Regions from separate parts of the Rhizobium sp. B230/85 genome, predicted to be linked through region 2. Evidence: riboswitches for the same ligand, from Rfam matches in the RefSeq annotation. Region 2 holds a riboswitch; each other region holds the start of a gene.
The links. A riboswitch is a leader RNA that binds a small molecule or an ion and turns the genes downstream of it on or off. The one in region 2 is predicted to bind cobalamin.
Positions count from the first base shown of each region.

Region 1 (8,068 bases), on a different replicon from region 2:
GCTCACCGCCTGCAGGCCGAATACGCCGGCAGCAATCGTCACGAAAAAGGCAGCGCCGGCATTGACGCCGAGTAGACCGGGATCGGCGAGCGCATTGCGCGTGATGGCCTGGATGATGGCACCGGACACACCGAAACCCGCTCCGCATAAAAGCCCCAGCAACGTGCGCGGCAAGCGATAGTCGCGGACCGCAATGTGATCTGGCAGGCGAGCGTCATAGGCCGTCAACGCATCGAAGACGGTGGAGAGAGAAACAGAACGCGCGCCGACGGCCAGGCTGACCAGGCACAGGACCACCAGCAGCAGAAAGCCCGCAACGGCAACTGCCAGCCGTTGCCGTGCTGTATGGTGCTTTCCCGCTGTGGGCTGCGAGGGGACTGTGGCAGACGGCATCACGGGGCAAGTCCGGCACGGACCGCCGAGGCTACCGATGTCCTGGGGTCGCCATCGAGTGCTGCTGCAATATCGGCCTCGAGTGCAGACAGCACGAAGGGCAACGACAGGACGCTGCCGAAAGACAGCGCGGCTGCGACCGTACCGCCCGCAAAGACTTCGCGACCCTCGGCATGGGCCTTCAGGACACGGCGCATCGGCAGGGCGGCGAGATCGGTAGCGGTTTCGGAGGACGATACCCAAAGGACGATATCCGCTTCGAGAGCGGACAGGTCTTCCGGTGAAAGTTTTTGATAGAAGCTTTTGGACCCATCGAGCAGGCGGCTGGCGGCTGTGGGGGCAAATCCGAGCTCGGTCAGGAAATGGCCGCGCGTGTCCGAAGATGCGAAAAATCCGGTCTCGCTGCCATAGTGATAGGCGGCGACAGCCGTGCGTCCGCCCCAATCCGGATGTCGCAGGCGCGCTGCCGCAAAGTCCTGGCGGGTCTTGGCAACCAGTTCGTCGGCTAGGCGATCCTTGCCGACGGCGCGACCGATCAGCCGTGTCATCTCATCCCAAGGCATGCCATAGGCCGGAAACGCCTTCGGCTGCATCAGCACGGGCGCAATGCGGGAAAGCCCGGCGTACTCTGCTTCCGATATGCCTGACCCGATGCCGACGATCAGATCCGGCTGCAAGGTAGCGACGAGTTCCAACCCGACATTGCCCTTGATGACAACGGGGCGGGCGTCCTTCAGAAAAGGCTGCGCCCATGGCCAGACGGCAAACGGCTGGTCGCCGAACCAATCGCGGATCGCAAGCGGGATGACATCGAGCGCGAGCAGGGGATCCTGGGTGAGGTAGCCCAGCGATACGACACGGGTAGCGGGCTTCGGCAGGACGGTCACGCCGAAGGCATGATCGAATTGCAGCGGCCCGTCGGCAGCGATGGCGGGTGTGTGCATCAGCTCCGGCGCCAAGAGAGCGGTTGCCAGCCCGCACAGCAGGTCGCGACGACGGGTAACGAGAGCCATGACATCCATTCCTGTGTTTTGTGGTTGCGCCGAGAGATCGTCGCGCAGGCGCTACCAGGTGTAGCGCAGGGTCGCCCGCACCGCGCGGCGGTCGCCGTAGTAGGCGGCCAGACTGTAGTCGTCGATGCTGGCCACATATTCCTTGTCGAAGATGTTGGTGGCGTTGACGGCGAGGGCAACGCCGTTCTTGAACTTGTAATTGAAAGCCGCGTCGAAGACCGTTCTTGAGGCAAGCGGCAGCGTGTTGGCATTGTCGCCGAAAGTATTGCCGACAAAGCGGGCGCCCATCCCGACGTTGATGTCACCGATCGCGCCTTTGCCGGGAATGGTATAGTCGGCCCAGAGCGTTGCCATGTGGTTGGGAACGAGTTCCGGCCGATTGCCAATCAGCCCGGTGGTCGCGTCGTCCTTGATCCGCGCGTCCCAGTACGAATAACCGGCAGTCAGGTTCAGCCGGTCGGTGAGCGCGACCTTGCTCTCGAACTCGATGCCCTTCACGTTCACCTTGCCCACCTGGTACTGGTAGGAATAGTCCGACGCCCACTGCGCCACGTTTTTCTGGGTCAGGTCGAACAGTGCCAGGGTAAACAGCGCATCCATACCCTCGGGCCGATATTTTGCACCGATTTCGTACTGTGTGCCCTCCTGAGGCTTGGGCGTGCCGAGGAAGGTCGAGCGGCTGGCTGCCAGTGGCTGGAAGGATTCCGAGTAATTGGCGTAGACCGAGAGCTCGGAGGTCGCCTTGAAGGTAAGCCCGGCGCGCTTGGAGAAATTCGTATCGACCGCGTCGTCGCGGATGCCTGAGCTCTCCGACATCGTGTCGGCGTGATCGTATCGGCCACCCAGCGTCAGGATCCAGCGGTCGTCGATCGTCAGCTGTTCCTGGAGGTATGTGCCCGCCGTTGTCAGCCTTGTCCTGGTGTCCACCGGTGCGCCGAACGAGATGCAGCGTGTGCCGCAATAGACGGGTTTGCTGTCATCGAGCACGCCACCGGCCGTCCCGTCGAGGCGACGTTCGCTATTGCTGTCGCGGCCATAATCGGCGCCCAGCAGTGTGCGGCTTTCGAATGGGCCGTAGCTGCCGTCATATTGGAGCTGGTTGTCGATCTGGAACCGCTTGCTATGGCCATAAATTGCCAATGCAGCGCGGCTCGAAGCAGGATCGGCAGCTCCGAGATAGATCTGCTGATAGGTCATGTCGAGATTGGTGTAGCGGGCATTCTGCCGGAACTCGAAACCGTTGCCGAAATCGTGGCGCAGCTGATAGCCGACATTGCGCTCGATGGTGTCGACCCTGTCGAAATCGGGCTCACCGAGATAGGTCTCGGAATCGATCCCAGACTTGTAGGGAATGGCATGGCCAGGGTTGCCGTCGCGCTTGTTGTAATCCGTCAGGATGGTGACGGAGGTGTCGGCATCCGGCGACCAGGTCAGCGCCGGCGCGACATAGACGCGATCGTCGTTGGTATGGTCGATGCCGGCATTGGCATTCTGCCATTTGCCAGTCATGCGGTAGGTCCAGATGCCATCCTTGTCGAGCGCTCCGCCGAAGTCGGTGCCGGTTTCGACATGTCCGTTCCCAACCGTTGTATAGATCTCGCCGAAGTCTTTGTCCTGCGGCACCTTGGTGAGCGCATTGACGATACCGCCGGGGCCGGAAAGGCCGAACAGCGTGGAGTTGGACCCCTTCAGCACATCGATCCGTTCCATGCCATAGGGCTCGAGGCGGCTGGCGGTAAAGGAGCCGCCGACACGCATCGGCAGCCCGTCACGGAAAGAGCCGTCGGTCGTCTGGTAGAAACCGCGGATCAAAAAGTGGTCGTAGCGGTCGTCGGAGCCGTAGATATCGGTGGAGACGCCGGGCGTGTAGGCCAGCGCCTGGTCGAGGTTGGTGACACCGCGCTCCTTCATTTCCTTGGCGGTGACGACGGAAACCGAGGCCGGCGCGTCGAGAAGCGGGGTGTCGGTCTTGCTGCTGGAGCGGGAACTCTTTGCGACAATCGTCTTGTCAATGGTGCCAGATCGGTCGCCTTGGCCCGCAATGGTGATCTTGGCGAGCGTGGTTGCTTCCGCGTCGCCTGACTGAGCGAAAACCGGGGTTGCGGCAAGCAGCGTCGAACTCGACAGAAACGCGATCATCAGACGTCCGACTGTCGTCGTAAAGGATGTGCCCACCGGCGATACAGTCGTCCTAGCCTCGCGAAACATCACGGCAGCCCCCTGCAATCAATCTATCAAATACCTGAAAAGTCTACGGAATACCGACCAACGACCATGATCAATAAGTTGACTGGTTAACTCCTGTATTGTTTGTTGACTCCCGATGTCAACTATTGCCTACAAATTTTCCGATCTTTCCACCGGTCTTGCCGAGGCGCGCGCGGCAACCGGAGGATGCGCACGTGAAAACACCAACGCTGACCTGCCGGTCAGCGTCGGTGTCATGGAAGCGGCCTAAAGACGAGGCGGCGACGCGGCATAGTCCGACGTCAGGGCATATGTCTCAGTTACCGAGTGCGTCGCTGCCCGATATCGAATGGTTGGACAGTTCGTAATCCTCGACATGAACGAGGCATCCCTGCGGTTTCAGGAAAACGATGCCGTAGGCGCCCGGTTCATCGACGGAGAGGGAAGTATCTTCCGTATCGAATACCATCGGCTGCTGATGGACCGGGCTCTTGAATACCGAGAAAGGTATACCGCGATGGGAGCCGCCAATCGTACGGTGAACATGGCCGGCGAAGATGTGGCGGACATTGCCGTATTCGGCAAGGATATCGTAAAACTCCTCGCCGTTCCGGAGCTTGATCTTGTCCATCCCGGGAAACCCGGTGTCGAGCGGTGGGTGATGCATGAAGATGTAGACGGGCCGGTCGCCGGCACCAGTGAGGTTCTGCTTCAACCAGGCAAGCCGATTGTCGCACAGCACCCCGGCATGAACGTCCGGCGAGACGTAGGGCGGTCCGCAAAGCGTATCGAGCAAAAGCATGACACCGTTTTCGGTCTCGATCCGCTGCTGGATAAAACCGTGCTCGTCACGCGGGCTTTCGGGATAGGCGGCAATGAAGTTTTCGCGGTTGTCGTGGTTTCCGACCAGCAGGTGGACGGGAATTTCGAGCGTGTCGAGCAGTTCGCGCAGTCTCGCATAGGATTGGCGACTGCCGCGGTGCGAGAGGTCACCCGTCATCACCGCAAACTCAGCATCGCGGTGATGCAGGTTGACATGATCTATCCCTCTTGAAAGGCGCTGATAGGGATCGAGGCCGATGATCGTCTCTCCCTCCAGGACCATGTGCAGGTCGGTGAATATAATAATTTTGCTCATGCGCTACTCCTGCCTGCGATTCCCGGAATGCCTTTCGTCGGGCACCTTTCCGGTACGTACATTCCAGACCCTGCACGTCGTTTGCAACAGGTTTGCGTAAGCAGTCTGTTTGTTGGCTAACGCGACAAGACACTTGACTGCCTGCATTTTACCAATAATGTAACGTTATAACATAATATAAAGCAATGATGGATTTCCGACCTGTGCGAGATTTTGCGAGACCCGCCCACCTTGACCGCCGTTGCAGGCCTGTCATAGATGCCATCGACGGTTCCCTTAGGATGACTCCAAGGGGATTAATAGGGAACACGGTGAGGGCCACCCGAATGGGACCAAGACCGTGACTGCCCCCGCAACTGTAAGCGGATTGCTGCTCATCCCAGGGCCTCAGGGCCATGTCACTGCGAAGGTTTCGCGGGAAGACAGATGATCGGCGCATATCCGCAAGTCAGGAGACCTGCCGTCAAGCGCTATCCCATGAACCCGGGCGGGGATGCCCGGAAAGGAACAGATATGTCTCATTTGAATTTTCGCCATAGCCTGGCGCATCTCCGGCTCGATTGGGCTTCCGACAGCTGACGTGGCAACCGCAGCTTGCCTCGCTGCCGCATACCTGCAGCACCAGGGCACTCGCCTTCCCATAAAATCGAGATATTTTTCATGCGTCAGTTTCTGTCCAGCATTACGCTTGCCTGCGGGCTTCTCGGCATGGCCGCCCCCGCATTCGCGGCAACGGTCTATCCGCTGTCCATAACCAATTGCGGTCAACAGGTGACCTTTGCCAGGGCGCCTTCGAAGATAGTGTCCATCGGCCAGGGGATGACGGAAGTTCTCCTGTCTCTCGGCCTTGCCGACAAGATCGTCGGCACGGCGGTCTGGGTGGGTCCCGTGCTTCCTCAATATGCACAGGCCAACAGCAAGATCAAAAGGCTGGCCGACAACGATCCGAGCTTCGAATCCGTCGTCGGACGCCAACCAGACTTGGTGGCTGCGGAATTCGAGTGGCATGTCGGACCGCAGGGTTCCGTCGGTAAGCGGGAGCAATTCTCCGACCTCGGAATAAATACCTATATCTCGCCGGCTGATTGTGTCGCCAAAGTCAATTCCGACGGCGGAGACGGGGTCCGCAAGCAGATGTTCAGCATGGATCTAGTCTATCAGGAGATCGCCCAGCTCTCCGAAGTCTTCGATATCAAGGACCGCGGCGATGCCCTGATCGCCGACCTTAGGAAACGCGAGGCCACCGCTGTGGCATCCGTGGAGGGTGCGGCCGCCAAGCACCTGCCGATCGTCTTCTGGTTCTCGAGCAAAGAGGTCAGGGGCGATGCCTTCATAGCCGGCAAGAACGGTGCCCCCGCTTATATGATGCAGGCCCTCGATGCGCGCAACGTCGTGACCACCGAGGAGGAATGGCCGCTTGTCGGCTGGGAAACAATATCCCAGGCGAACCCGGCCGTCATCGTCATCGCCACCATGGATCGCCGCCGCTATGCGGCAGACGATCCCAAGGTGAAGCTGGACTTCCTGCAGAACGATCCCGTCACCAGCGAAGTGGACGCCGTCAGGAACAAACGATTTGTGATGATGGATGCGCAGTCCATGAACCCGACGATCCGGACGATCGACGGCATCGAGGTTCTTGCAAATGGCATCAGGTCCTTCGGTCTGGCCCGGTGAGCAACAGCGCAGTCGTAACACGGCGTAGATGGTGGGCGCTTGCAGCGCTCGCCGTTGCCGCCATCGTCGTCCTCGGATTTTCGATCAGCCTTGCCGTTTCCATCGGGGAAATCTCCATCCCGCTGCAGACGACGGCAGAGGCTGTGTCGAACCGCATCTTCGGCACGGGCTTTGCAATCGACCGTATTCACCAAGGCATCGTCTGGGATTACCGTCTCAGCCGGGCACTGGTTGCAGCCAGTGCCGGAGCCTCGCTGGCGCTCTGCGGCGCCGTGCTCCAGGCCCTGCTGCGCAACCCGCTGGCCGAACCCTATGTGCTTGGCATTTCGGCAGGCGCCTCGACAGGGGCAGTTTGCATCACGATCCTCGGGCTCGGCGCAAACGTTCTCGGGCTGTCCGGCGGAGCATTCATCGGGGCCGTCGTCGCCTTTACGCTGGTGGGCATTCTGGCCTCAGGGGCAGGCGGGTCGGGCGAGCGGATCATTCTCTGCGGCGTTGCCGGATCGCAGCTGTTCAATGCCCTGACCTCCTACATCGTCACAACGTCTGCCAATGCAGAGCAGGCGCGCGGCGTGCTGTTCTGGCTGCTCGGTTCGATGAGCGGCGTGCGCTGGCCAGACGTCTATCTCTCCGCCCCCGTGACCTTGGCGGGCTTCATCGTCTGCCTCTGCCATGTCAGGGCGCTCGACGCCTTCGTCTTTGGCGCCGACGCGGCGACCTCCCTCGGCATCCCGGTGCGCCGCGTACAGATCGTACTCCTTGGCACGACCGCCGTCATGACGGCGAGCGTCGTCAGCATGGTCGGCTCGATCGGCTTCGTCGGGCTTGTCATTCCGCACGCCGCGCGCTTCCTGGTCGGGCCGTCGCACGGCCGCCTGCTGCCGGCGACCGCCCTTGGCGGCGCGATCTTCATGGTCGGAGCCGATATTGCTTCGCGCATCATCATCCCCCAGCAGATCCTGCCGATCGGCGTCGTCACGGCTCTCTTTGGAGCGCCCGCTTTTGCCGTCATCCTCTATCGTGTCCGGAGGACCCCATGAGCATATCCGTCGACGACGTCACCTATGCAGCCGGTAACACGCTCATCGTTAACGGCATCAGCCTGGCGATCGAGCAAGGCAAGGTTCTCGGTCTGCTTGGGCCGAACGGATCGGGGAAATCCAGCCTGCTGCGCCTGATCTGCCGGTTGAGGAAGGTCCGCAGCGGCATTATACGACTTGGAGAACATGATGTGGCTAGCCTGTCGCGCAGCGAGATCTCGCGACGCATAGGCTTCGTTGAGCAGCAATCGACGACCGACACGCCATTGACCGTCGCCGACGTCGTCCGCCTCGGTCGCACGCCCCACAGAGGATTGCTCTCCACCTGGAGCAGCGACGACGATGCCGCCGTCGAGATCGCGCTCGCCCGGGTCGACATGCAGGCCCGGGCAGCCCAACTATGGCAGACGCTGTCGGGCGGCGAGCGTCAAAGGGTGCACATTGCCCGCGCGCTGGCGCAGGCTCCGACGGAGTTACTACTCGACGAGCCGACCAACCATCTCGATATCCAGCACCAGCTGGATATCCTGTCGCTTGTCGCCAAACTGGATATCACCTGTATCGTCGCCCTTCACGACCTCAATCTTGCGGCCATGTTCTGCGACAGTCTCGTCGTCCTG
Region 1 is NZ_CP072157.1:958,683-966,750, reverse strand. Features, by position in the region: gene J5289_RS22515 (iron chelate uptake ABC transporter family permease subunit) at 1-393, opposite strand, end outside; gene J5289_RS22510 (ABC transporter substrate-binding protein) at 393-1,406, opposite strand; gene J5289_RS22505 (TonB-dependent siderophore receptor) at 1,458-3,614, opposite strand; gene J5289_RS29470 (hypothetical protein) at 3,730-3,864, shown strand; gene J5289_RS22500 (phosphodiesterase) at 3,910-4,731, opposite strand; cobalamin riboswitch at 4,983-5,211, shown strand; gene J5289_RS22495 (ABC transporter substrate-binding protein) at 5,392-6,408, shown strand; gene J5289_RS22490 (iron ABC transporter permease) at 6,405-7,448, shown strand; gene J5289_RS22485 (ABC transporter ATP-binding protein) at 7,445-8,068, shown strand, end outside.
Region 1: another riboswitch for cobalamin. It lies ahead of J5289_RS22495 (ABC transporter substrate-binding protein); the one in region 2 lies ahead of bluB (5,6-dimethylbenzimidazole synthase).

Region 2 (8,068 bases):
TACCGGACGCCGCCTTTGCTTCGGCCATCATCAGCGCAAGGTCCATGGCCGGGCGCGACGGCAGGCGATCCTGGCGGCTCTCGGCCACGGCAGTAGCAGGCTTCGCGTCGAGGATCTGGCGCCAGGTGATCAGTTCGAAGCTTCCATCCTCATGCTCGGCAATCGCCGTACAGCTTTCAACCCAGTCGCCGGTGTTGATGTAGCGCAGGCCATCGATGTCCTCGATGACGGCATGGTGGATATGGCCACAAATGACCCCGTCGGCATGGTTGCGCTTGGCCTCTTCGGCCACCACGCGCTGGAACTCGCCGATGAAGTTGACCGCATGCTTGACCTGCTGCTTGGCCCAGGCTGAGAACGACCAGTAAGGCATGCCGAGCCGGCAACGAATGCTGGCGAGCGCGATATTCAACACAATGGCGACGTCGTAGGCCCAGTCGCCGAGATAAGCGAGCAGCCGGGCGTTGCGCACCACGACATCGAACTCGTCGCCGTGCAGCACGAGATATGTCTTGCCGTCGGCAGTGGTGTGGATCGCCCGTTCGGCGACCTCGATACCGCCGAAATGGTTGCCCGGGAAATCGCGCAGGAATTCGTCGTGATTACCGGGGATGTAGACGATGCGCGTGCCCTTGCGCGCCTTGCGCAGGATCTTCTGGACGACATCGTTGCAATCCTGCGGCCAGTACCAGCTGCGCTTCAGCCGCCAGCCGTCGATGATGTCGCCGACGAGGTACAGGGTATCGGCTTCGTGATAGCGCAGGAAGTCGAGAAGATAGTCCGCCTTGGCGGCCTTCGATCCCAGATGAACGTCGGAAATGAACAGGGTTCGGAAGTGTCGAGTGTCCATCAATGTCTCCACGAACGTAATGCCCGTGCCCCAATCTTCGCTGTGCCCGGAATAATCAGACTCGTGTTTCAGGAAGATGACATCACATCCAATTCGAGCGCGAAGATGGCGTAGCTTACCCTGCCGCGCATCGGCAAAATCTTGCCGCCCTGCCACAATTCCGTACTGTGCACCCCCGAGGATTGTTGTATGCAGTGACGTGAAATCGTTAGACGAATGGTAATGGAGAAGCGTGATGGACCCGCAGGATGCATCGAAGGCACAGAAGAACATGACCAGCGGTGACCTCGACGAACAGGCGCTTTTCTTCCACCGCTATCCCCGTCCGGGCAAGCTGGAGATCCAGGCGACCAAGCCGCTCGGTAACCAGCGCGACCTGGCGCTCGCCTATTCGCCGGGCGTTGCCGCTCCCTGTCTCGCCATCCGCGACAACCCTGAAATGGCTGCCGAATATACATCGCGCGCCAATCTCGTGGCCGTCATATCGAACGGCACGGCCGTGCTTGGCCTTGGCAATATCGGTCCGCTGGCCTCAAAGCCGGTGATGGAAGGCAAGGCCGTACTGTTCAAGAAGTTCGCCGGCATCGACGTCTTCGATATCGAGATCGAGGCACCGACCGTCGACGAGATGGTCTCGACGATCTCGGCACTGGAGCCGACCTTCGGCGGCATCAATCTCGAGGACATCAAGGCGCCCGAGTGCTTCGACGTCGAGCGCCGCCTGCGCGAGATGATGAAGATCCCGGTCTTCCACGACGACCAGCACGGCACTGCGATCATCGTCGCCGCCGCCATCCTGAACGGCCTGGAACTGGCCGGCAAGACGATAGAGAACGTCAAGATCGTCGCATCCGGTGCAGGCGCTGCCGCCCTCGCCTGTCTCAACCTTCTCGTCATCCTCGGCGCCAAGCGCGAAAACATCTGGGTCCACGATATCGAGGGCCTGGTCTACACCGACCGCAACGTGCTGATGGACGAGTGGAAATCCGTCTATGCCCAGCCGAGCGACAAGCGGACGCTGGCCGAATCGATCGGCGGCGCCGATGTGTTCCTCGGCCTGTCGGCCGCTGGCGTGCTGAAGCCGGAACTGCTGGTGCAGATGGCCGAAAAGCCGCTGATCATGGCGCTCGCCAATCCCAACCCCGAAATCATGCCGGAACTCGCCCGCGCCGCCCGGCCTGACGCGATGATCTGCACCGGGCGCTCGGATTTCCCGAACCAGGTCAACAACGTCCTCTGCTTCCCCTACATCTTCCGCGGCGCGCTGGATTGCGGCGCGACGACGATCAACGAGGAAATGAAGATGGCGGCGGTGCGCGCCATCGCAGCCCTTGCCCGCGAAGCCCCCTCGGATGTTGCCGCCCGCGCCTATACCGGCGAAACGCCGATCTTCGGCCCGGAATACCTGATCCCCTCGCCCTTCGACCCGCGCCTGATCCTGCGCATCGCTCCGGCCGTCGCCAAGGCTGCGGAAGAGAGCGGCGTGGCGCTTCGCCCGATCACTGATTTCGACGCCTATCTCGATACGCTCAACCGCTTCGTCTTCCGCTCCGGCTTCGTCATGAAGCCGATCTTTGCAGCTGCCAAGCTCGCTCAGCCGAAGCGCGTCGTGTTTTCCGAAGGCGAAGACGAACGCGTGCTGCGCGCCGCCCAGGTGCTGCTCGAGGAAAACACGGCCGTGCCGATCCTCATCGGCCGCCCCAGCGTCATCGAGACACGCCTGAAGCGCTACGGCCTGAAAATCCGCCCGCACACCGATTTCGAAGTCATCAACCCGGAAGACGATCCGCGCTTCCGCGATTACGCCGACCTCTATTTCTCGCTTGTCGGCCGCAGCGGCGTCATCCCGGAGGCAGCCCGCACAATCGTCCGCACCAACACCACCGTCATCGGCGCACTGGCGCTGAAGCGTGGCGACGCCGATGCACTGATCTGCGGCCTCGAAGGCCGCTACGAGCGGCACCTGCGCGTTGTCCGCCAGATTATCGGCAAGCGCGCCAATGTCCGCGACTTCTCGGCCATGAGCCTGCTGATCTCGCAACGCGGCAACACGTTCTACACGGACACCTACGTCAACTTTAATCCGACGGCCGAAGAGATTGCCGAATCGACAGTGCTGGCAGCGGAGGAAATCCGCCGCTTCGGGATCACGCCACGCGCCGCCCTTGTCTCGCATTCGAACTTCGGCTCGCGCGAATCGGAGAGCGCCACGAAGATGCGCAATGCCCTCAGGCTCATCCGGCTTGCAGCCCCCGATCTAGAGGTCGATGGCGAAATGCACGGCGACAGCGCGATTTCCGAGCATCTGCGCCGCCGCGTCATGCCGGATAGCACGCTGACCGACGAGGCCAACCTGCTGGTGTTCCCGAACCTCGATGCGGCCAACATCACGCTTGGCGTTGTCAAGGAGATGATCGACGGGCTGCATGTCGGCCCAATCCTGCTCGGAACGGCCCTGCCGGCCCATATCCTGTCGCCCTCGGTCACCTCCCGTGGCGTCGTCAACATGGCAGCCGTGGCCGTGGTCGAGGCATCGCAGCCCGGCTGATACTGACGGGACCGCCGGGCATCATCCCGGCGGTCGACCACCTGCTGCCGAGCGCAGGGCTGGCGCAAGTCTGTGGGCGCCATATATCTTGCGCGTGATAATGGATGAACTGCAACTTCGCCCCGGCTGAGGCGGACACCATCCGAACGGAGCAGGCCAAAGGCGTGACAGTGGGCTGGAAACATTCATTTTGGGCGCTTGCCGCATCCTTGGCGATGGCAGCGCCACTGGCTGCCCAGACGAACGCAATCTGCGACGACCTGCGCGGCCAGATGGCCAATCTCAGCGAAACCGTCGGCACCAACCGCCAGCTCCGGCAATACCGCACCGCCATCGCCCAGCAGATATCCGAGTTGCGCCAAGTCGAGAACGACCTTGAGGACAACGAGTGCTCGTCCGGCAGCATGGTGATCATAAACGGTGACGACGACGGCACCTGCGCGCGGATCGAGGATACCCTGCAGCGCATGCAGGAGAACCTGCAGGATCTCGTTGCCAAGCGCGACCAGATCCAGCGCGGAGACGTTTCGGAAGGACCCACGCGCAACCAGCTTTCCGCAGCGCTGCGCGCCAACGGCTGCGAAGATCAGGATAGCGGCGATACCATCATCACCAACCGCCCGGCCCCGCAGGCAGGCATCGAGCCCAGCTACCCCGCAACCCCAGGGGCAACGACGCTGGACAGCAGCGGCGGTCCATCCGGCAACGAACCGGCACCGCAATCGCCGATCCAGAGCTACGCCTTCGGTCAATCCTATGGCGGCGGCAATGTCCGCACGGTCTGTGTGCGCACTTGCGATGGCGGTTTCTTTCCGATGACCCAGAATGCATCGCCCGGCGATTTCCAGCGGGATGGCGAAACCTGCGCGAGGATGTGCCCGGGCGTAAAGACCGAGTTGTTCTTCCACCGCCTGCCCGATCAGGAAACATCGGCGATGGTCTCCGCCTCGTCGGGCACCCCCTACAGCGCCATGCCCTACGCCTTCGCCTTCCGCAAACGGCCGCCGAACGAAAAGACCAGCTGCACCTGCAATCTGCCGGCCTATTACGAGGAAATGCGAAGGCAGAACGCACTGACAAAGCCGCCAGCCGCAGGCACGCAGCAAGGCTCGATCACGACGATCATTCCAAAAGAGTCGCCGCCGGCCGTGCCGACCGCACCCGCAAAGGGCGATGCGCCGCCGGTGGAACGGCCGTACGATCCGTCAGCCGGCAATGTCCGCCAGGTCGGCCCGGCATTCCTGCAGCCCGACCAGCGCAAACTAGACCTCACCCGTCCGGCCGTACCCGGCGAGCAGCCCCAGCAATAGGCCTCAGCCCTGCGGCCGGCCCCAGCCATTCTCGAACACCAGATCCTCCAGCGGCAATCGCTGCCGCCAGCCTTTGACGGCGAGTTCCGGTTCGCCATAGAGCTCGTCTACGAACCCCAGGCAGAGCCAGGCGATCATCTCGATCCGCTCCGGTATGCCGAGCAGCGCCCGGATATCGGCGTCGTGAAAAATGCTGACCCAGCCGACGCCCACACCCTCGGCGCGCGCCGCAAGCCAGAGATTCTGCACGGCGCAGACTGTCGAATAGGCATCCATGCGCGGATTGTGGGTGCGGCCGAGCACGACGGGCCCGGCACGATCCGGATCGCAGGTGATGCAGATGCTGAGCGGCGCCTTGCGGATCCCCTCGAGCTTCAGCGACCGGTAACTCTCGCGGCGGGCACCCTCGAACTGCAGCGCTGCCTCACCATTGGCGCGCTCGAAGGCTTCGAAAGCCTTCTCGCGGATACCGGCGTCGCGCACGAGAATGAAATTCCAGGGCTGCATGAAGCCAACCGAAGGCGCGTGATGGGCAGCGCCCAGCAGCCTTGCGATCAGGTCGTCCGGCAGCGGCTGCGGAAGGAACTGGTCCCGCACGTCCCTGCGCGTTTCGATCGCATGGTAGATGGCGTCGCGCTCGGCGACGGAAAAGGCTTGTGCGCGGACGAGATCGTCCCTGCAGTCAGGTCGCATCGTTTATATCCCCAACAATGCCAACCGCCCGCCGTCCTCGCGGGATCAGTCTATCTTATCAGGCCGGTCTTCTGGCTCGGCTTCATCTGGCGATGCTGCCTTCCCGGTCGAAACCAGTGGCATATCGGAGAACTGACCGTTCCCCCTGCATCGCCATCCGCCTTACAGCGTTGGGCACGCGCCGGATTTACACCGGCTTCCCGATTCTCCCGCCTGGGCGGGCACCTGATGAAGGAGATATGCGCGATCCGGCTAGCGATGGCAAGCGGATCGCAGGCCTGCTCAGCGCTCCGGTTCGTACCGGACAAAGGCGAACTCCTCGCCATCGGGTGACCAACTCGGTACGTTGATTGTCCCCTGGCCCCCGAACAGCTCGAACAACGTCGTGATGTTGCCGCCATCCATGTCCATCAGGCGCAGGCGGACGTCGAGATCGCGCGGATGATCGAAGACGTCGCCGTCGTAGGAGAGCAGCACGACCTTGTCGCCCTTCGGCGATGGATGGGGAAACCAGTTGCCGAACTCGTCGTCGGTCACCTGCTGCAGGTCGCGACCGTCAGGCCGGATCCGCCAGATCTGCATACGGCCCGTCCGGCTGGAGTTGAAATAGATCCACGCGCCATCGGCCGACCAGTCCGGCCCGTCGTTGCGGCCCTCGCCATGGGTCAGCCGCGTCTCCGCACCGCCCTCGACCGAGATCGTGTAGATGTCGAAGAGATCGCCGCGAATGCCGCAGTAGCTGACATGCTTTCCGTCGGGCGACCAGCCGTGCCAGTAGGACGGCAGGTTTGCCGTCACCTGCCTGGGAACGCCGCCTTCCGCCGGTACGAGATAGATGCAGGACTTGCCGTACTGGACCTTGTCGCAGAGCGCGATCAGCGTACCGTCGGGCGAGATGCCATGGTCGTTGTTGCAACGGTTGGCAAAGCCTGTATCGACGCGCTCGACAGTGGCGAGCCCGTCGAGCGACAGGCGGTAGAGAAGCCCGTCATCGTTGACGAGCAGGTAGCGTCCGTCCGGCGCGAAGTTCGGCGCCTCTACGAGACGATCGGTCTGCCAGACGACCCGCCTCTGACCTGTTGCAATGTTGAAGATCTCGACCGAACTGCGCATGTCTCACCCATCCTCGAAGCCGGCGCCCGAACCAAACAGCGACCGCGGAGGTTTTAACGGCTCGCCCAACGGACATCAACTGGCTCGACCGGACGCGATTGCGTGAGGCATCGCCATTCCCATGTTTTGCCGTTGCAATTCATCGTGGCAACCGAATACTGCCGCTAACCAGCATCGGAGCCACGCATGCCCAATCTCCCGAACTTCTTTCACACCCACTTCGATAAATCGTCGGACGATCTCGGCGTCATCGAGAAGCGGGTGCTGAAGCGAGCCCGCGAACGCAAGATCATCTCGACGGATGTCAACGCCGCCTTTTCCGCAAATGCCTCCGTCGGAGAGCGGCTCGCAGACGGGATTGCCCGCGTCGGCGGATCATGGGCGTTCATCGTCTCCTTCCTGTTGTTCCTGGTCGCCTGGACGGTGCTCAACACCATCCTGCTCTCGTCACGCGCCTTCGATCCCTACCCGTTCATCTTCCTCAACCTGATCCTCTCGATGATCGCAGCCATCCAGGCGCCGATCATCATGATGTCGCAGAACCGCCAGACCGAACGCGACCGCTTCGAGGCTGCCAAGGACTACGAAGTCAACCTCAAGGCCGAACTGGAAGTCCTGTCGCTGCACGAGAAGATCGACCTGCAGGTGTTGACCGAACTGTCGGCCCTCAGGGAGGAAGTGGGCCGCATTACGAGGCTGCTGGAGGCAAAGGCCTAGCGTCGGCGGGACTGCCCCTTGCGGACGATGGCTAGTCGGATTTCGGGAACTGGGGCAGACCGTCGTGGAGGCCGTAGAAGCCTGCCTTGTCGGCGCAGTAGATGTGATGACCCATCTTCAGGTCATTCGGATCATCGAACAGGCCGGCCATGATCGAGATCTGGTCGGCATCGTCGGCGACCCAGAACAGCGCGGAACCGCAGGTCTTGCAGAACCCGCGGCTGGCAGCGGGACTGGAGCGATACCAGCTGACATTCTCACCGCCCTCGACCGTAAGGTGGTCGGTCGCCGCGTTGGTGGCGGCGAAGTAGAGGCCGGTCTGCTTGCGGCATTGCGAGCAGTGACACCCGACCACATCCCTGAGCGGACCTGTCGTCCGTATTTTCACCGCGCCGCAAAGGCAAGATCCGGTATGGTCGTCCTTCATAGCGCCTTCTCGATCCTTGTCGTTAGGTATCATCCTGATGGTGCGGCATGCAGCTGTCAACTTCAGATTTCATGACTGCAGCATCAGCCACGCTGATAGCAGACCCTTTGCTGAATGCTCCCGGCATGCCCTCGTCGAAAGACGGTTAACAGGGCATTAAGCCACCTTTTCCCCCCGTCGTTGCCATGGCCGCACCAAACAGCCGGGTCCGTCGGCCAAGGTGCGATTTTGGGACAACCTATTCTGAAACGCGCCATTCATGCGTGCGTGTGGTTCAAAAATAAACCCGCCCAAAAATTGTATAGGTAACCTAATATTAGGATATCGCAATTCAAATTAAACCAGCAGGAATGGGAAGGTTGCGGCGACCGAAGGGGAGACGGAGACGATGATCAAGACCAAATTTCGCC
Region 2 is NZ_CP072156.1:2,433,467-2,441,534, forward strand. Features, by position in the region: gene J5289_RS11830 (UDP-2,3-diacylglucosamine diphosphatase) at 1-850, opposite strand, end outside; gene J5289_RS11835 (NADP-dependent malic enzyme) at 1,086-3,398, shown strand; gene J5289_RS11840 (DUF2865 domain-containing protein) at 3,614-4,708, shown strand; gene bluB (5,6-dimethylbenzimidazole synthase) at 4,712-5,401, opposite strand; cobalamin riboswitch at 5,445-5,645, opposite strand; gene J5289_RS11850 (PD40 domain-containing protein) at 5,684-6,514, opposite strand; gene J5289_RS11855 (DUF1003 domain-containing protein) at 6,701-7,231, shown strand; gene J5289_RS11860 (GFA family protein) at 7,263-7,658, opposite strand; gene J5289_RS11865 (TadE/TadG family type IV pilus assembly protein) at 8,047-8,068, shown strand, end outside.

Region 3 (8,068 bases), on a different replicon from region 2:
CACCAATCAGAAGACCGATCGTGACACGGCGATGATCCCGCTCGCCTACGTCATTGTCCCGTTTGATGGTCAGGTGCTGGCACGTCTTTCGACCAACAGCGTTGAACTCGGCCGAGCCTATTCTGTGACGGCGAACGGCGCGACGCCAGCGAGCGCACTGTCGCTCGTGCGGCGCAGTTGAGGAGACCAACCATGGCGCAATCCCTCAAGCTCGGCAATGCACAGAGCAGCCAGCCCCAGCCCGGTATACGGCGGATCAACCGCGTGCCGATCATGGCCGTTATCGTCCTCACGATCGCGTTCCTTGGTGTCATTTTCTTTGGGCTTGCTTCGCGCGGGTTCTACTTCGCCAAGGACAGTGGTCCGGAGATAAGTTCGGGCAACCCTGCCTCCACCTACGCCGACCAGATCAAACGCGGTGTGACCGATGGCATTATCGGTGACCAGCGGCAACAGACCACCTTCCAGCCGAAGCCGGTCGAAGCAAAGCCGGCCGATGAGAAGACCAACAATCCTTTCCCAGAGCAGCCGGGGCACCGCGATGTGCAGCAGCGCGGCCAGGAGCTCGAAGCGGAAGGGGTTTGGCGGGCTCGTCTCGCAAGAGAACAACAAGAACAATATCTGCGCGAGCAGCAGCGCCAGAGATTGGCTAGGCTGCAGGCGAACAACGCTGCCTATGATGCGCCGCTCGCCATTGATCGCAGTAAGCTGGAAGCCCGTGCTGAAACGAATGGAGCGACCGCGGACACGTCGGCAAGACCCGCAACAACCCCGACAAACACCGGCAGCACCCCCGATCTCTATGCGGCCGCCCTGCGTGCGGGGCTTGGTGGTCAAAACGTCGATCCCAATGCGCAAAGCGCCAAGGAAGAGTTCTTCAACGCCGACCTGAAAGACCTTGGCTATCTGCCGAACCGTGTCGTGCCTCAACAATCGCCCTTCGAGCTGAAGCGAGGCTCGGTCATTCCGGCAACGCTGATCACCGGCATTAATTCCGATCTTCCCGGCCGGATCACCGGCCAGGTGAGCCAGAATGTCTATGACAGCGCCACCGGTCATCGCCTGCTGATACCGCAGGGAACGAAACTGTTCGGCCGTTACGACAGCAAGGTGTCATTCGGACAGAAGCGTGTGCTTGTTGTTTGGACAGACATCATTTTCCCCAATGGTTCGACTTTGCAGATCGGCGGGATGTCGGGGACCGATGCTGAAGGCTATGGCGGTTTTAACGACAAGGTAAACAGCCATTATTTGAAAACCTTCGGCTCGGCCGTGCTGATCGCGCTGATCGGGACGGGTATAGACATGGCCGTTCCAGAAAGCTCAACACTCGCGACCCAGGACACTGCCTCGGATGCCACGCGGCGCAATTTCGCCGAAACATTCGGGCGTGTGGCGGACCGGACAATCCAGCGGAACATGGATGTTCAGTCGACCCTAGAAATTCGCCCTGGCTACAAATTCGATGTCCTCGTGGATCAGGACATTGTGTTTCCCGGCGCATACAAGGCCTGACCGTTGGTAACGACCAAAATAATTCTTTGCCGGTGATGCAGGTTCGAGTTGGTTCAAGGCGTTCACATTTGCCTCAAGCGACTTGCGGCGGTCTCTATTTCGGAGCGCATCCTGGCGCTGGCAGCCACCAGTTTGGTTTTCGCTTTTACCGGCGGTCATCTAATCAGGCACCGCGGTCACCTATGGTCGGTTAATGCCCCAGCCCAGATCAAGGCCACAAAAATCATAATGGTGATGCTGCGGATGGGCTTCATCTGGCAACCTTGTCGGTGGAGCAATATTCCAGCACGAACGCTTTGTACGCGATAGCGCACGCTCTGAATTGGTGAAGCCGCCTTTACTGGATGGCAGCAGAAATGCCAAGTCATGATGCTCGACCAAATTTCGGCCGGCAGCACGCTGCACTGATTGACGTGGCCACCTCGCATTCGTAATAGTCTCCGCGATGGTTCCCGTATGGGATCAAAAGGGAACACGGTGCGGATTACCCATCAGGAGCCAAAACCGGGACTGTCCCCGCAACTGTGAGCGACGAGCTTCATTCAAGATGCCACTGGTCCGCATGGGGACTGGGAAGGCGGATGCGGCAACGACCCGCAAGTCAGGAGACCTGCCATCATTGGACGTCATTGGCATAAGCGTGGGGCGGGGTGTCTCGACGCGGCGGATTTCCGTCACCTTTGCCATGACAGCAGACGTCACACAAAGGACTTCCCATGTTTACCAATATCACCAGACCTTTCGACGAGAGCACGCCTGATTTCAAGGCACGCCTCGTGACGATCTATACGGTTCTTGCCGTTCTTAATTTTGGAGCCTGGCTATGGGCGCTTGTCGCTTTCTGGGACGAGCCTGCGCTACTCGGCGTGGCACTCGTAATCTACGGGCTCGGCCTTCGCCATGCCATTGATGCCGACCATATAGCTGCCATTGACAATGTCACCCGAAAGCTCATGCAAATGAAACAGCGGCCGGTTTCCGTCGGCTTCTTTTTCGCAATCGGACATTCGACGGTGGTCGTGCTGGTTGCTGGAGCTGTGGTGGCGGCATCCTCGCTGCTGGGTGGGTTCCAGAGCCTCGAGGGTGTTGGCGGCACGATCAGCACGAGCATTTCGGCATTGTTTTTGCTGATTATTGCCACGATGAACATCGTGATCTTCGTGTCGATCTATCAGAGCTACCGCCGCGTGAGGGCAGGGGGCACCTATGTCGAGGAGGATCTTGACCTTCTCCTCAACAATCGAGGCTTTCTCGCGCGCGTATTGCGCCCGATGTTCAAGCTGGTCACCAAGAGTTGGCATATGTTTCCCCTTGGTTTTCTATTCGGCCTTGGCTTCGATACTGCGACCGAGGTCGCTATGTTTGGCGTGTCAGCGACACAAGTGGCCAAAGGCGTTCCGGTCGAGGCGATCATGGTCTTCCCGGTACTGTTTGCTGCCGGCATGTCCTTGATCGACACAACTGACGGCGTGATGATGCTCGGCGCCTATGATTGGGCCTTCGTCAAGCCGATGCGGAAACTTTACTACAACATGACTATCACACTGGTTTCGATCATCGTAGCCGTGCTCATCGGCGGTATCGAAGCCCTTGGATTGATCAGTGACAAGTTGGGGTTGGAAGGTGGCCTCTGGGACATCGTCGGCGGATTGAACGAAAACTTCAACAATCTCGGGTTCGTGATCATCGGCGTCTTCCTTCTCGCATGGATCCTCTCCTTCGTGATCTACAAAGCCAAAGGCTTGGACGACGTCGAAATCAAAAGTCCGGTCTGACGCTGTCGCAAAGGTTTCAAGGGGCCATCGCGACGTCCCCTTGTCTCTCAGCAAACCCGCACCCTCAGGTCACATTGCTCGACTTCACGCCGCCTGGCGGTTCCAGCTGGCAAATGGGTTGGGAAGATTACGCCAACGGCCTGGGTATCATTGAGTAAGGTCATCCCGCCGGCGCCGAGAAATCCGAGGAGGACTGTGGCGGAGGTTGCACTCAGACTTTCGGAAGCGAGTAGCGCGTAAGCACCGCGTTGTCTTCGCCCTCAATAGTCACTTCGATCACTTCGGCGACGAAGTCCTGCCGGACTACGAATTCTTCCACGATGAGCGCGAACAATTCCCGTTGTAGGGCCGATAAGGCTCGCTCAGCGGCATCGATCCCGTCATAAACCGTAGCAACCTCTCTCGGCACATTCCAAAGATGCAGGCGGCCGTCTGATATGCAGTCGAGGCGGAATTCTGATCGTTTTACGTGGTGATGATGCCTTGCCCGAAGCCAACTATCCATTTCCGCTGCACAATAAAGATCTCATGTCTCATCAGAATCTTCCGGTTGCCGCCAAATTTGCATTGATAGGACGACGTCCGGCGACCAAATGGTGAACCGACGGGAGATGCTCGAAACTGACTTCATTTGGGAAGGGGTATGACGCCGTGCGTGTAATACCGAATGAGGGCCCAACCGCTGGTCAGAATGATAGTCAATATGACCACGACCACCACTCTCTTGGTTTGCCTGACCCGTAGATCACCAGACATTTGAAGCCTGTCACAATAGGGACAGACCGAAAGGTGATCGGAGATTTCTCGTTCGCAGTTATCGCAACTCTTCATCGAAAGAGCCATCCTCTTACTGAAGGATGGGTGTGCGAGCCGCCAGCGGGACATTCTTTAACCTGGGAGTTAGCTTTCGTGTGAGTTTGATCCGCTTTTTTGTTGCCTTAATCCACACACGCCCGCTAACGTTGTTGTCGGGCAGTTCACTACCACCTGATCTGGTGGGCTAACGCGAAATGGAAAAGTGGTTTAGATCCTGCTGAAACTCAGGATGCGGGAGTACCATCGGCGGCAGCCGTTTAGGCCCTGTTCAAACCGCTTCACCGAACTTTTAACCCGAGTTCAGCCAGAAGCTGCCCGGCCTGGTCACGGGATATCGTCGCTCCTTTAAATTGTTTAGCGTTCAGAAGGCGTATCCCGCCAAGATCGGCTCCGCGAAGGTCAGCATCTTCGAACCTGCATTCGGCCAGATTGGCGTCGCGCAGGCTGCAGCCTTGAAACAAGGTTTCTCGAAAGTCGCATTTTCGCAAGTCTGCCATGTCGAAGCTCACTTCGGTCAGCCGCATTTTTCGGAACGACACTCCCGGCAGCGTGGCTTGCATCAGCAGCGTGCCGTCCATCGTGAGATTAAGTGTTTTGCATTCGGACAGTGTCGCGCCCGTCAGCTTGCACCGCGTGAATGTCGCGTCCGTCAGGGTCGCGCCCCGGAAACTGCTATTGTTGAAGTCGCTTCCCTCGAACCTCGCCTCCGACAGGTTGCATGCCTTGAAATCAGCCAGGCCGCCTTTACACCTGATCCAAGTGGTGGCCTCCAAAATCGAGCCGGTAAAAATCGCCTTCTTGACGTTGCATGCCTCGAACAACCAACCAGAGAAGTTCAATCTGGAAAGATCGGCCTCTTCAAGATTGCAGTCGACCAATCGCATTGTGGTACCACTTGACGCGAGGTGTTTGGCGGCGGCGCGGTCCAGCGTCTTGCCTTCTACCGTCTGAACAGGGCTGAACTTCGATGCGTCCGCTAGAGCTGGGCTCATATGGTTCTCTCACACTAGTCAGTAACCCGATGATGTCGGAGCAACTAGCAAGGTGCCTATCATCCCCTTCGGGCATTGTCAAAAAGATACCGGATGGTATGTTGAATTATGGCCGAAGCTCACCGTCGTAAGAAGAATCCGGATCAAGTGAGGTTAGCGCTTCTCGAAGGCGCGGCCTCCATTGCCATGGAGCGTGGTCTGGCGGCAGTGAGTGTGCAGGCGGTCTCGGATGCCGCAGGGGTTACCAAGGGCGGGTTTTTCCATCATTTCCCGTGCAAACAGGCTTTGCTCGACGGAATGATGGCATGGCTTCTTGACGCCCTCGATAGTCGCATCGATGCTGCGATTAACTTTGATCCCGAGCCACACGGTTGTTTCACACGGGCCTACGTTGGCTCCGTTTTTCAGCCAAAGATTTCAGGTGATCGCTGGGCGACTCTCTGGATGTCCACACTAACCGACCCGCAACTCTCGATGAAATGGGCTGAATGGTATCAAGCTCGCCTTGAGCGACATCGAGCCACCGACACTGGAGCCGACCTTGAGGCGGTGCGTCTTACCGTAGGTGGCATATGGCTTGCGGGGACGGCGGGCGTTCCCATCCAATTTCCAGAAGAACATTGTAGGCGGCTGATCGCCGCCACTTACCAATAAAAATCCTACAGAAGAAAATGGTCTGCTTTCGCCATGATTTCGGCTGTCTTGTTGCTAGTCGGTATAAATATGACGTTGCCCTACACCGCCTTGCGACACTGACCGCGATCTCGATGCATCTAACTCTGAAAACCTTGGATCATCATTGACTACACCCGTTCTGATACATTTAAGGCGCCCAACTGCAACTCGTCCAATTCAATGCGAGACAGCGTCGTTGTCTCGGTCGGATCGTCAGGATGAGCACGGCCGCATCGCCGCATCAAAGGGCGGAGCCATTGATCGATCAGGTCTGTGACCGCTTCGGCTATCCTGCCGAACACCAGACGTGAAGGTTGCAATCAAGATTGCACAATCGATCTGCGCTCCCGTTGCGACCCTAAGTATCTTGCATGACTCATGGGAGTTTATGTTGGTCATCGCGAGTGTCGGTGCTTCGGCGGCTCATGCGGAGTTTCCGTGGAGCTTTCTGAGTTTGGTTATTAAGGTGACACCTCGACACCGCGAAATCATCGGGACGAAACAGGGTCTGCGTAGAACCTCGACTTAATGACTGACTAAGCGGCTCGTTGTTGAAGGTCCGGGAGCTATGTCGTTCGTTTTGACAAATCGTTCACGATTAAGCTTCAGAGATTTCCAATGCCTTTGCGTTAAGGTTGAACAAGGACTTTTTCCAATTCGGTTAAAGCTGAGGACTGAAGATCATGACCGTGCGATCAATTATCGACCAGCACGTAAAGCAAGCCTGCGAGACCCACAAGTTCGAGAATAAACGCCAGGTTTTTCGTTTCGCTATCCAGATGGCAGCGGCTGTCACCATCGTAGCGGATATATTGAACCTCGCAGCGCACCTCTCGCTAAACGCCTTCGGGCTACTGCCCTATGCGTTGGTGCCCGCGGCGGTCGTCGGGCTGGTCATTTCGACCGTGGTCGCTTCCGTCCTGACCTTCTCGGTCATCTATGTCATCGGCTTGGCCATCCATCGCCTGACGATTTCTCGTTCGATGTTCGAACGACTGAGTAGAACGGACATGCTTTCTGGATTGTTGAACCGGAGGGCGTTTGTTGACGAGGTGTCAAAAGCACCTCAAGACGCCTCGCTGGTCCTATTCGATATAGACCAATTCAAGCTCATCAATGACAGTTACGGACATGATGTTGGGGATCGAGCCATCTGCATGGTGTCAAAGCAACTCGCAACCGCCCTGAGCGATAAGCATATCGTGGCCAGAATCGGTGGAGAAGAGTTCGCGGTTTTGCTCGTTGAACTCACCCCAACCGAACGTCTTGCACTCGTCGAACGCTGTCGACAGCTGATCGAGGCGTCAAATGTGGGCGACGACGTTGCGCAATTGCAGGTGACGGTTTCCGCCGGTATCGCGGAACGGGGCTCCCACGAGACGTTTCAATCGCTATTCCTAGCTTACGACCGCGCGCTTTACTTCGCAAAAGTATCGGGCAGGAACAGGGTGATACATTCCAATCAGGTTCAGGAATTGATGGATAAGCCAGGCGAACGTCTCAACGGCAGCTGAAGCAGCCTCGCCATTGCCTGTCGATAGCTGTCCGAAGGGTCTTAAAACTCCTCCCGGTAATACGCCACTGCCGCGGATGTGGACCGACCGCCGACGACCGCTATGGGAGGCTTAGCTGCTTGGCTTGGAGCCGGCTGCGATTGACGAGGTTATCGAACCCTACCCATGCAGGTTGATTGCACGGTCGACACATGCAACTACAGATCCATTATTCCCAGCAGTATATATTCAAGATGAAACGTAATTTTTCCACATTCGAAACGGGCCAATCTTCTTCCAGGATTTGGAAGGAAGTCTAGTGAACGATCTTGTATCGGCTATCGACGACGCGCTGCAATCCGTAAAGGAGATCGTTGCGGATTGTAGCGCGTCCGGGAAACCTGTTGGCGGTCAGCAGTTTGAGATTGTCGATGAAACTGGCAGCGTTTGGGCTGTCATCCAGTTTAGGGCCTTCACCCCCAATCTGGTGCCGAAACACTTGAATGGATCTGAAACGGTGTATCGCCTACCAAGCCAAAAAAACCGGGCGCTTGACGCGATTTAACGGTCCGCTCAGCTGACTAGGGGAGCGTGATGCCGATCTTTTGGGCACGCCACACAGCTTGCAATAAGACTTCGGTTCGCTTCGCGAGACGTTCCCGGCTTACGTATTCTCAGAATTCAAGCGATCCTGGATTTCCTTTCCGGCCTTAAAAAATGGCACCCATTTGTCATCGACAAAGACGATCTCCCCGTTTCTCGGGTTGTGCCCGGATCTCGGCGGGCGGTGTCGCACCGAGAA
Region 3 is NZ_CP072159.1:94,105-102,172, forward strand. Features, by position in the region: gene trbH (conjugal transfer protein TrbH) at 1-181, shown strand, start outside; gene trbI (IncP-type conjugal transfer protein TrbI) at 193-1,515, shown strand; cobalamin riboswitch at 1,945-2,148, shown strand; gene J5289_RS27140 (HoxN/HupN/NixA family nickel/cobalt transporter) at 2,232-3,290, shown strand; gene J5289_RS27145 (hypothetical protein) at 3,502-3,795, opposite strand; gene J5289_RS27150 (pentapeptide repeat-containing protein) at 4,385-5,098, opposite strand; gene J5289_RS27155 (TetR/AcrR family transcriptional regulator) at 5,207-5,752, shown strand; gene J5289_RS27160 (GGDEF domain-containing protein) at 6,457-7,287, shown strand; gene J5289_RS27165 (hypothetical protein) at 7,586-7,831, shown strand; gene J5289_RS27170 (integration host factor subunit beta) at 7,931-8,068, opposite strand, start outside.
Region 3: another riboswitch for cobalamin. It lies ahead of J5289_RS27140 (HoxN/HupN/NixA family nickel/cobalt transporter); the one in region 2 lies ahead of bluB (5,6-dimethylbenzimidazole synthase).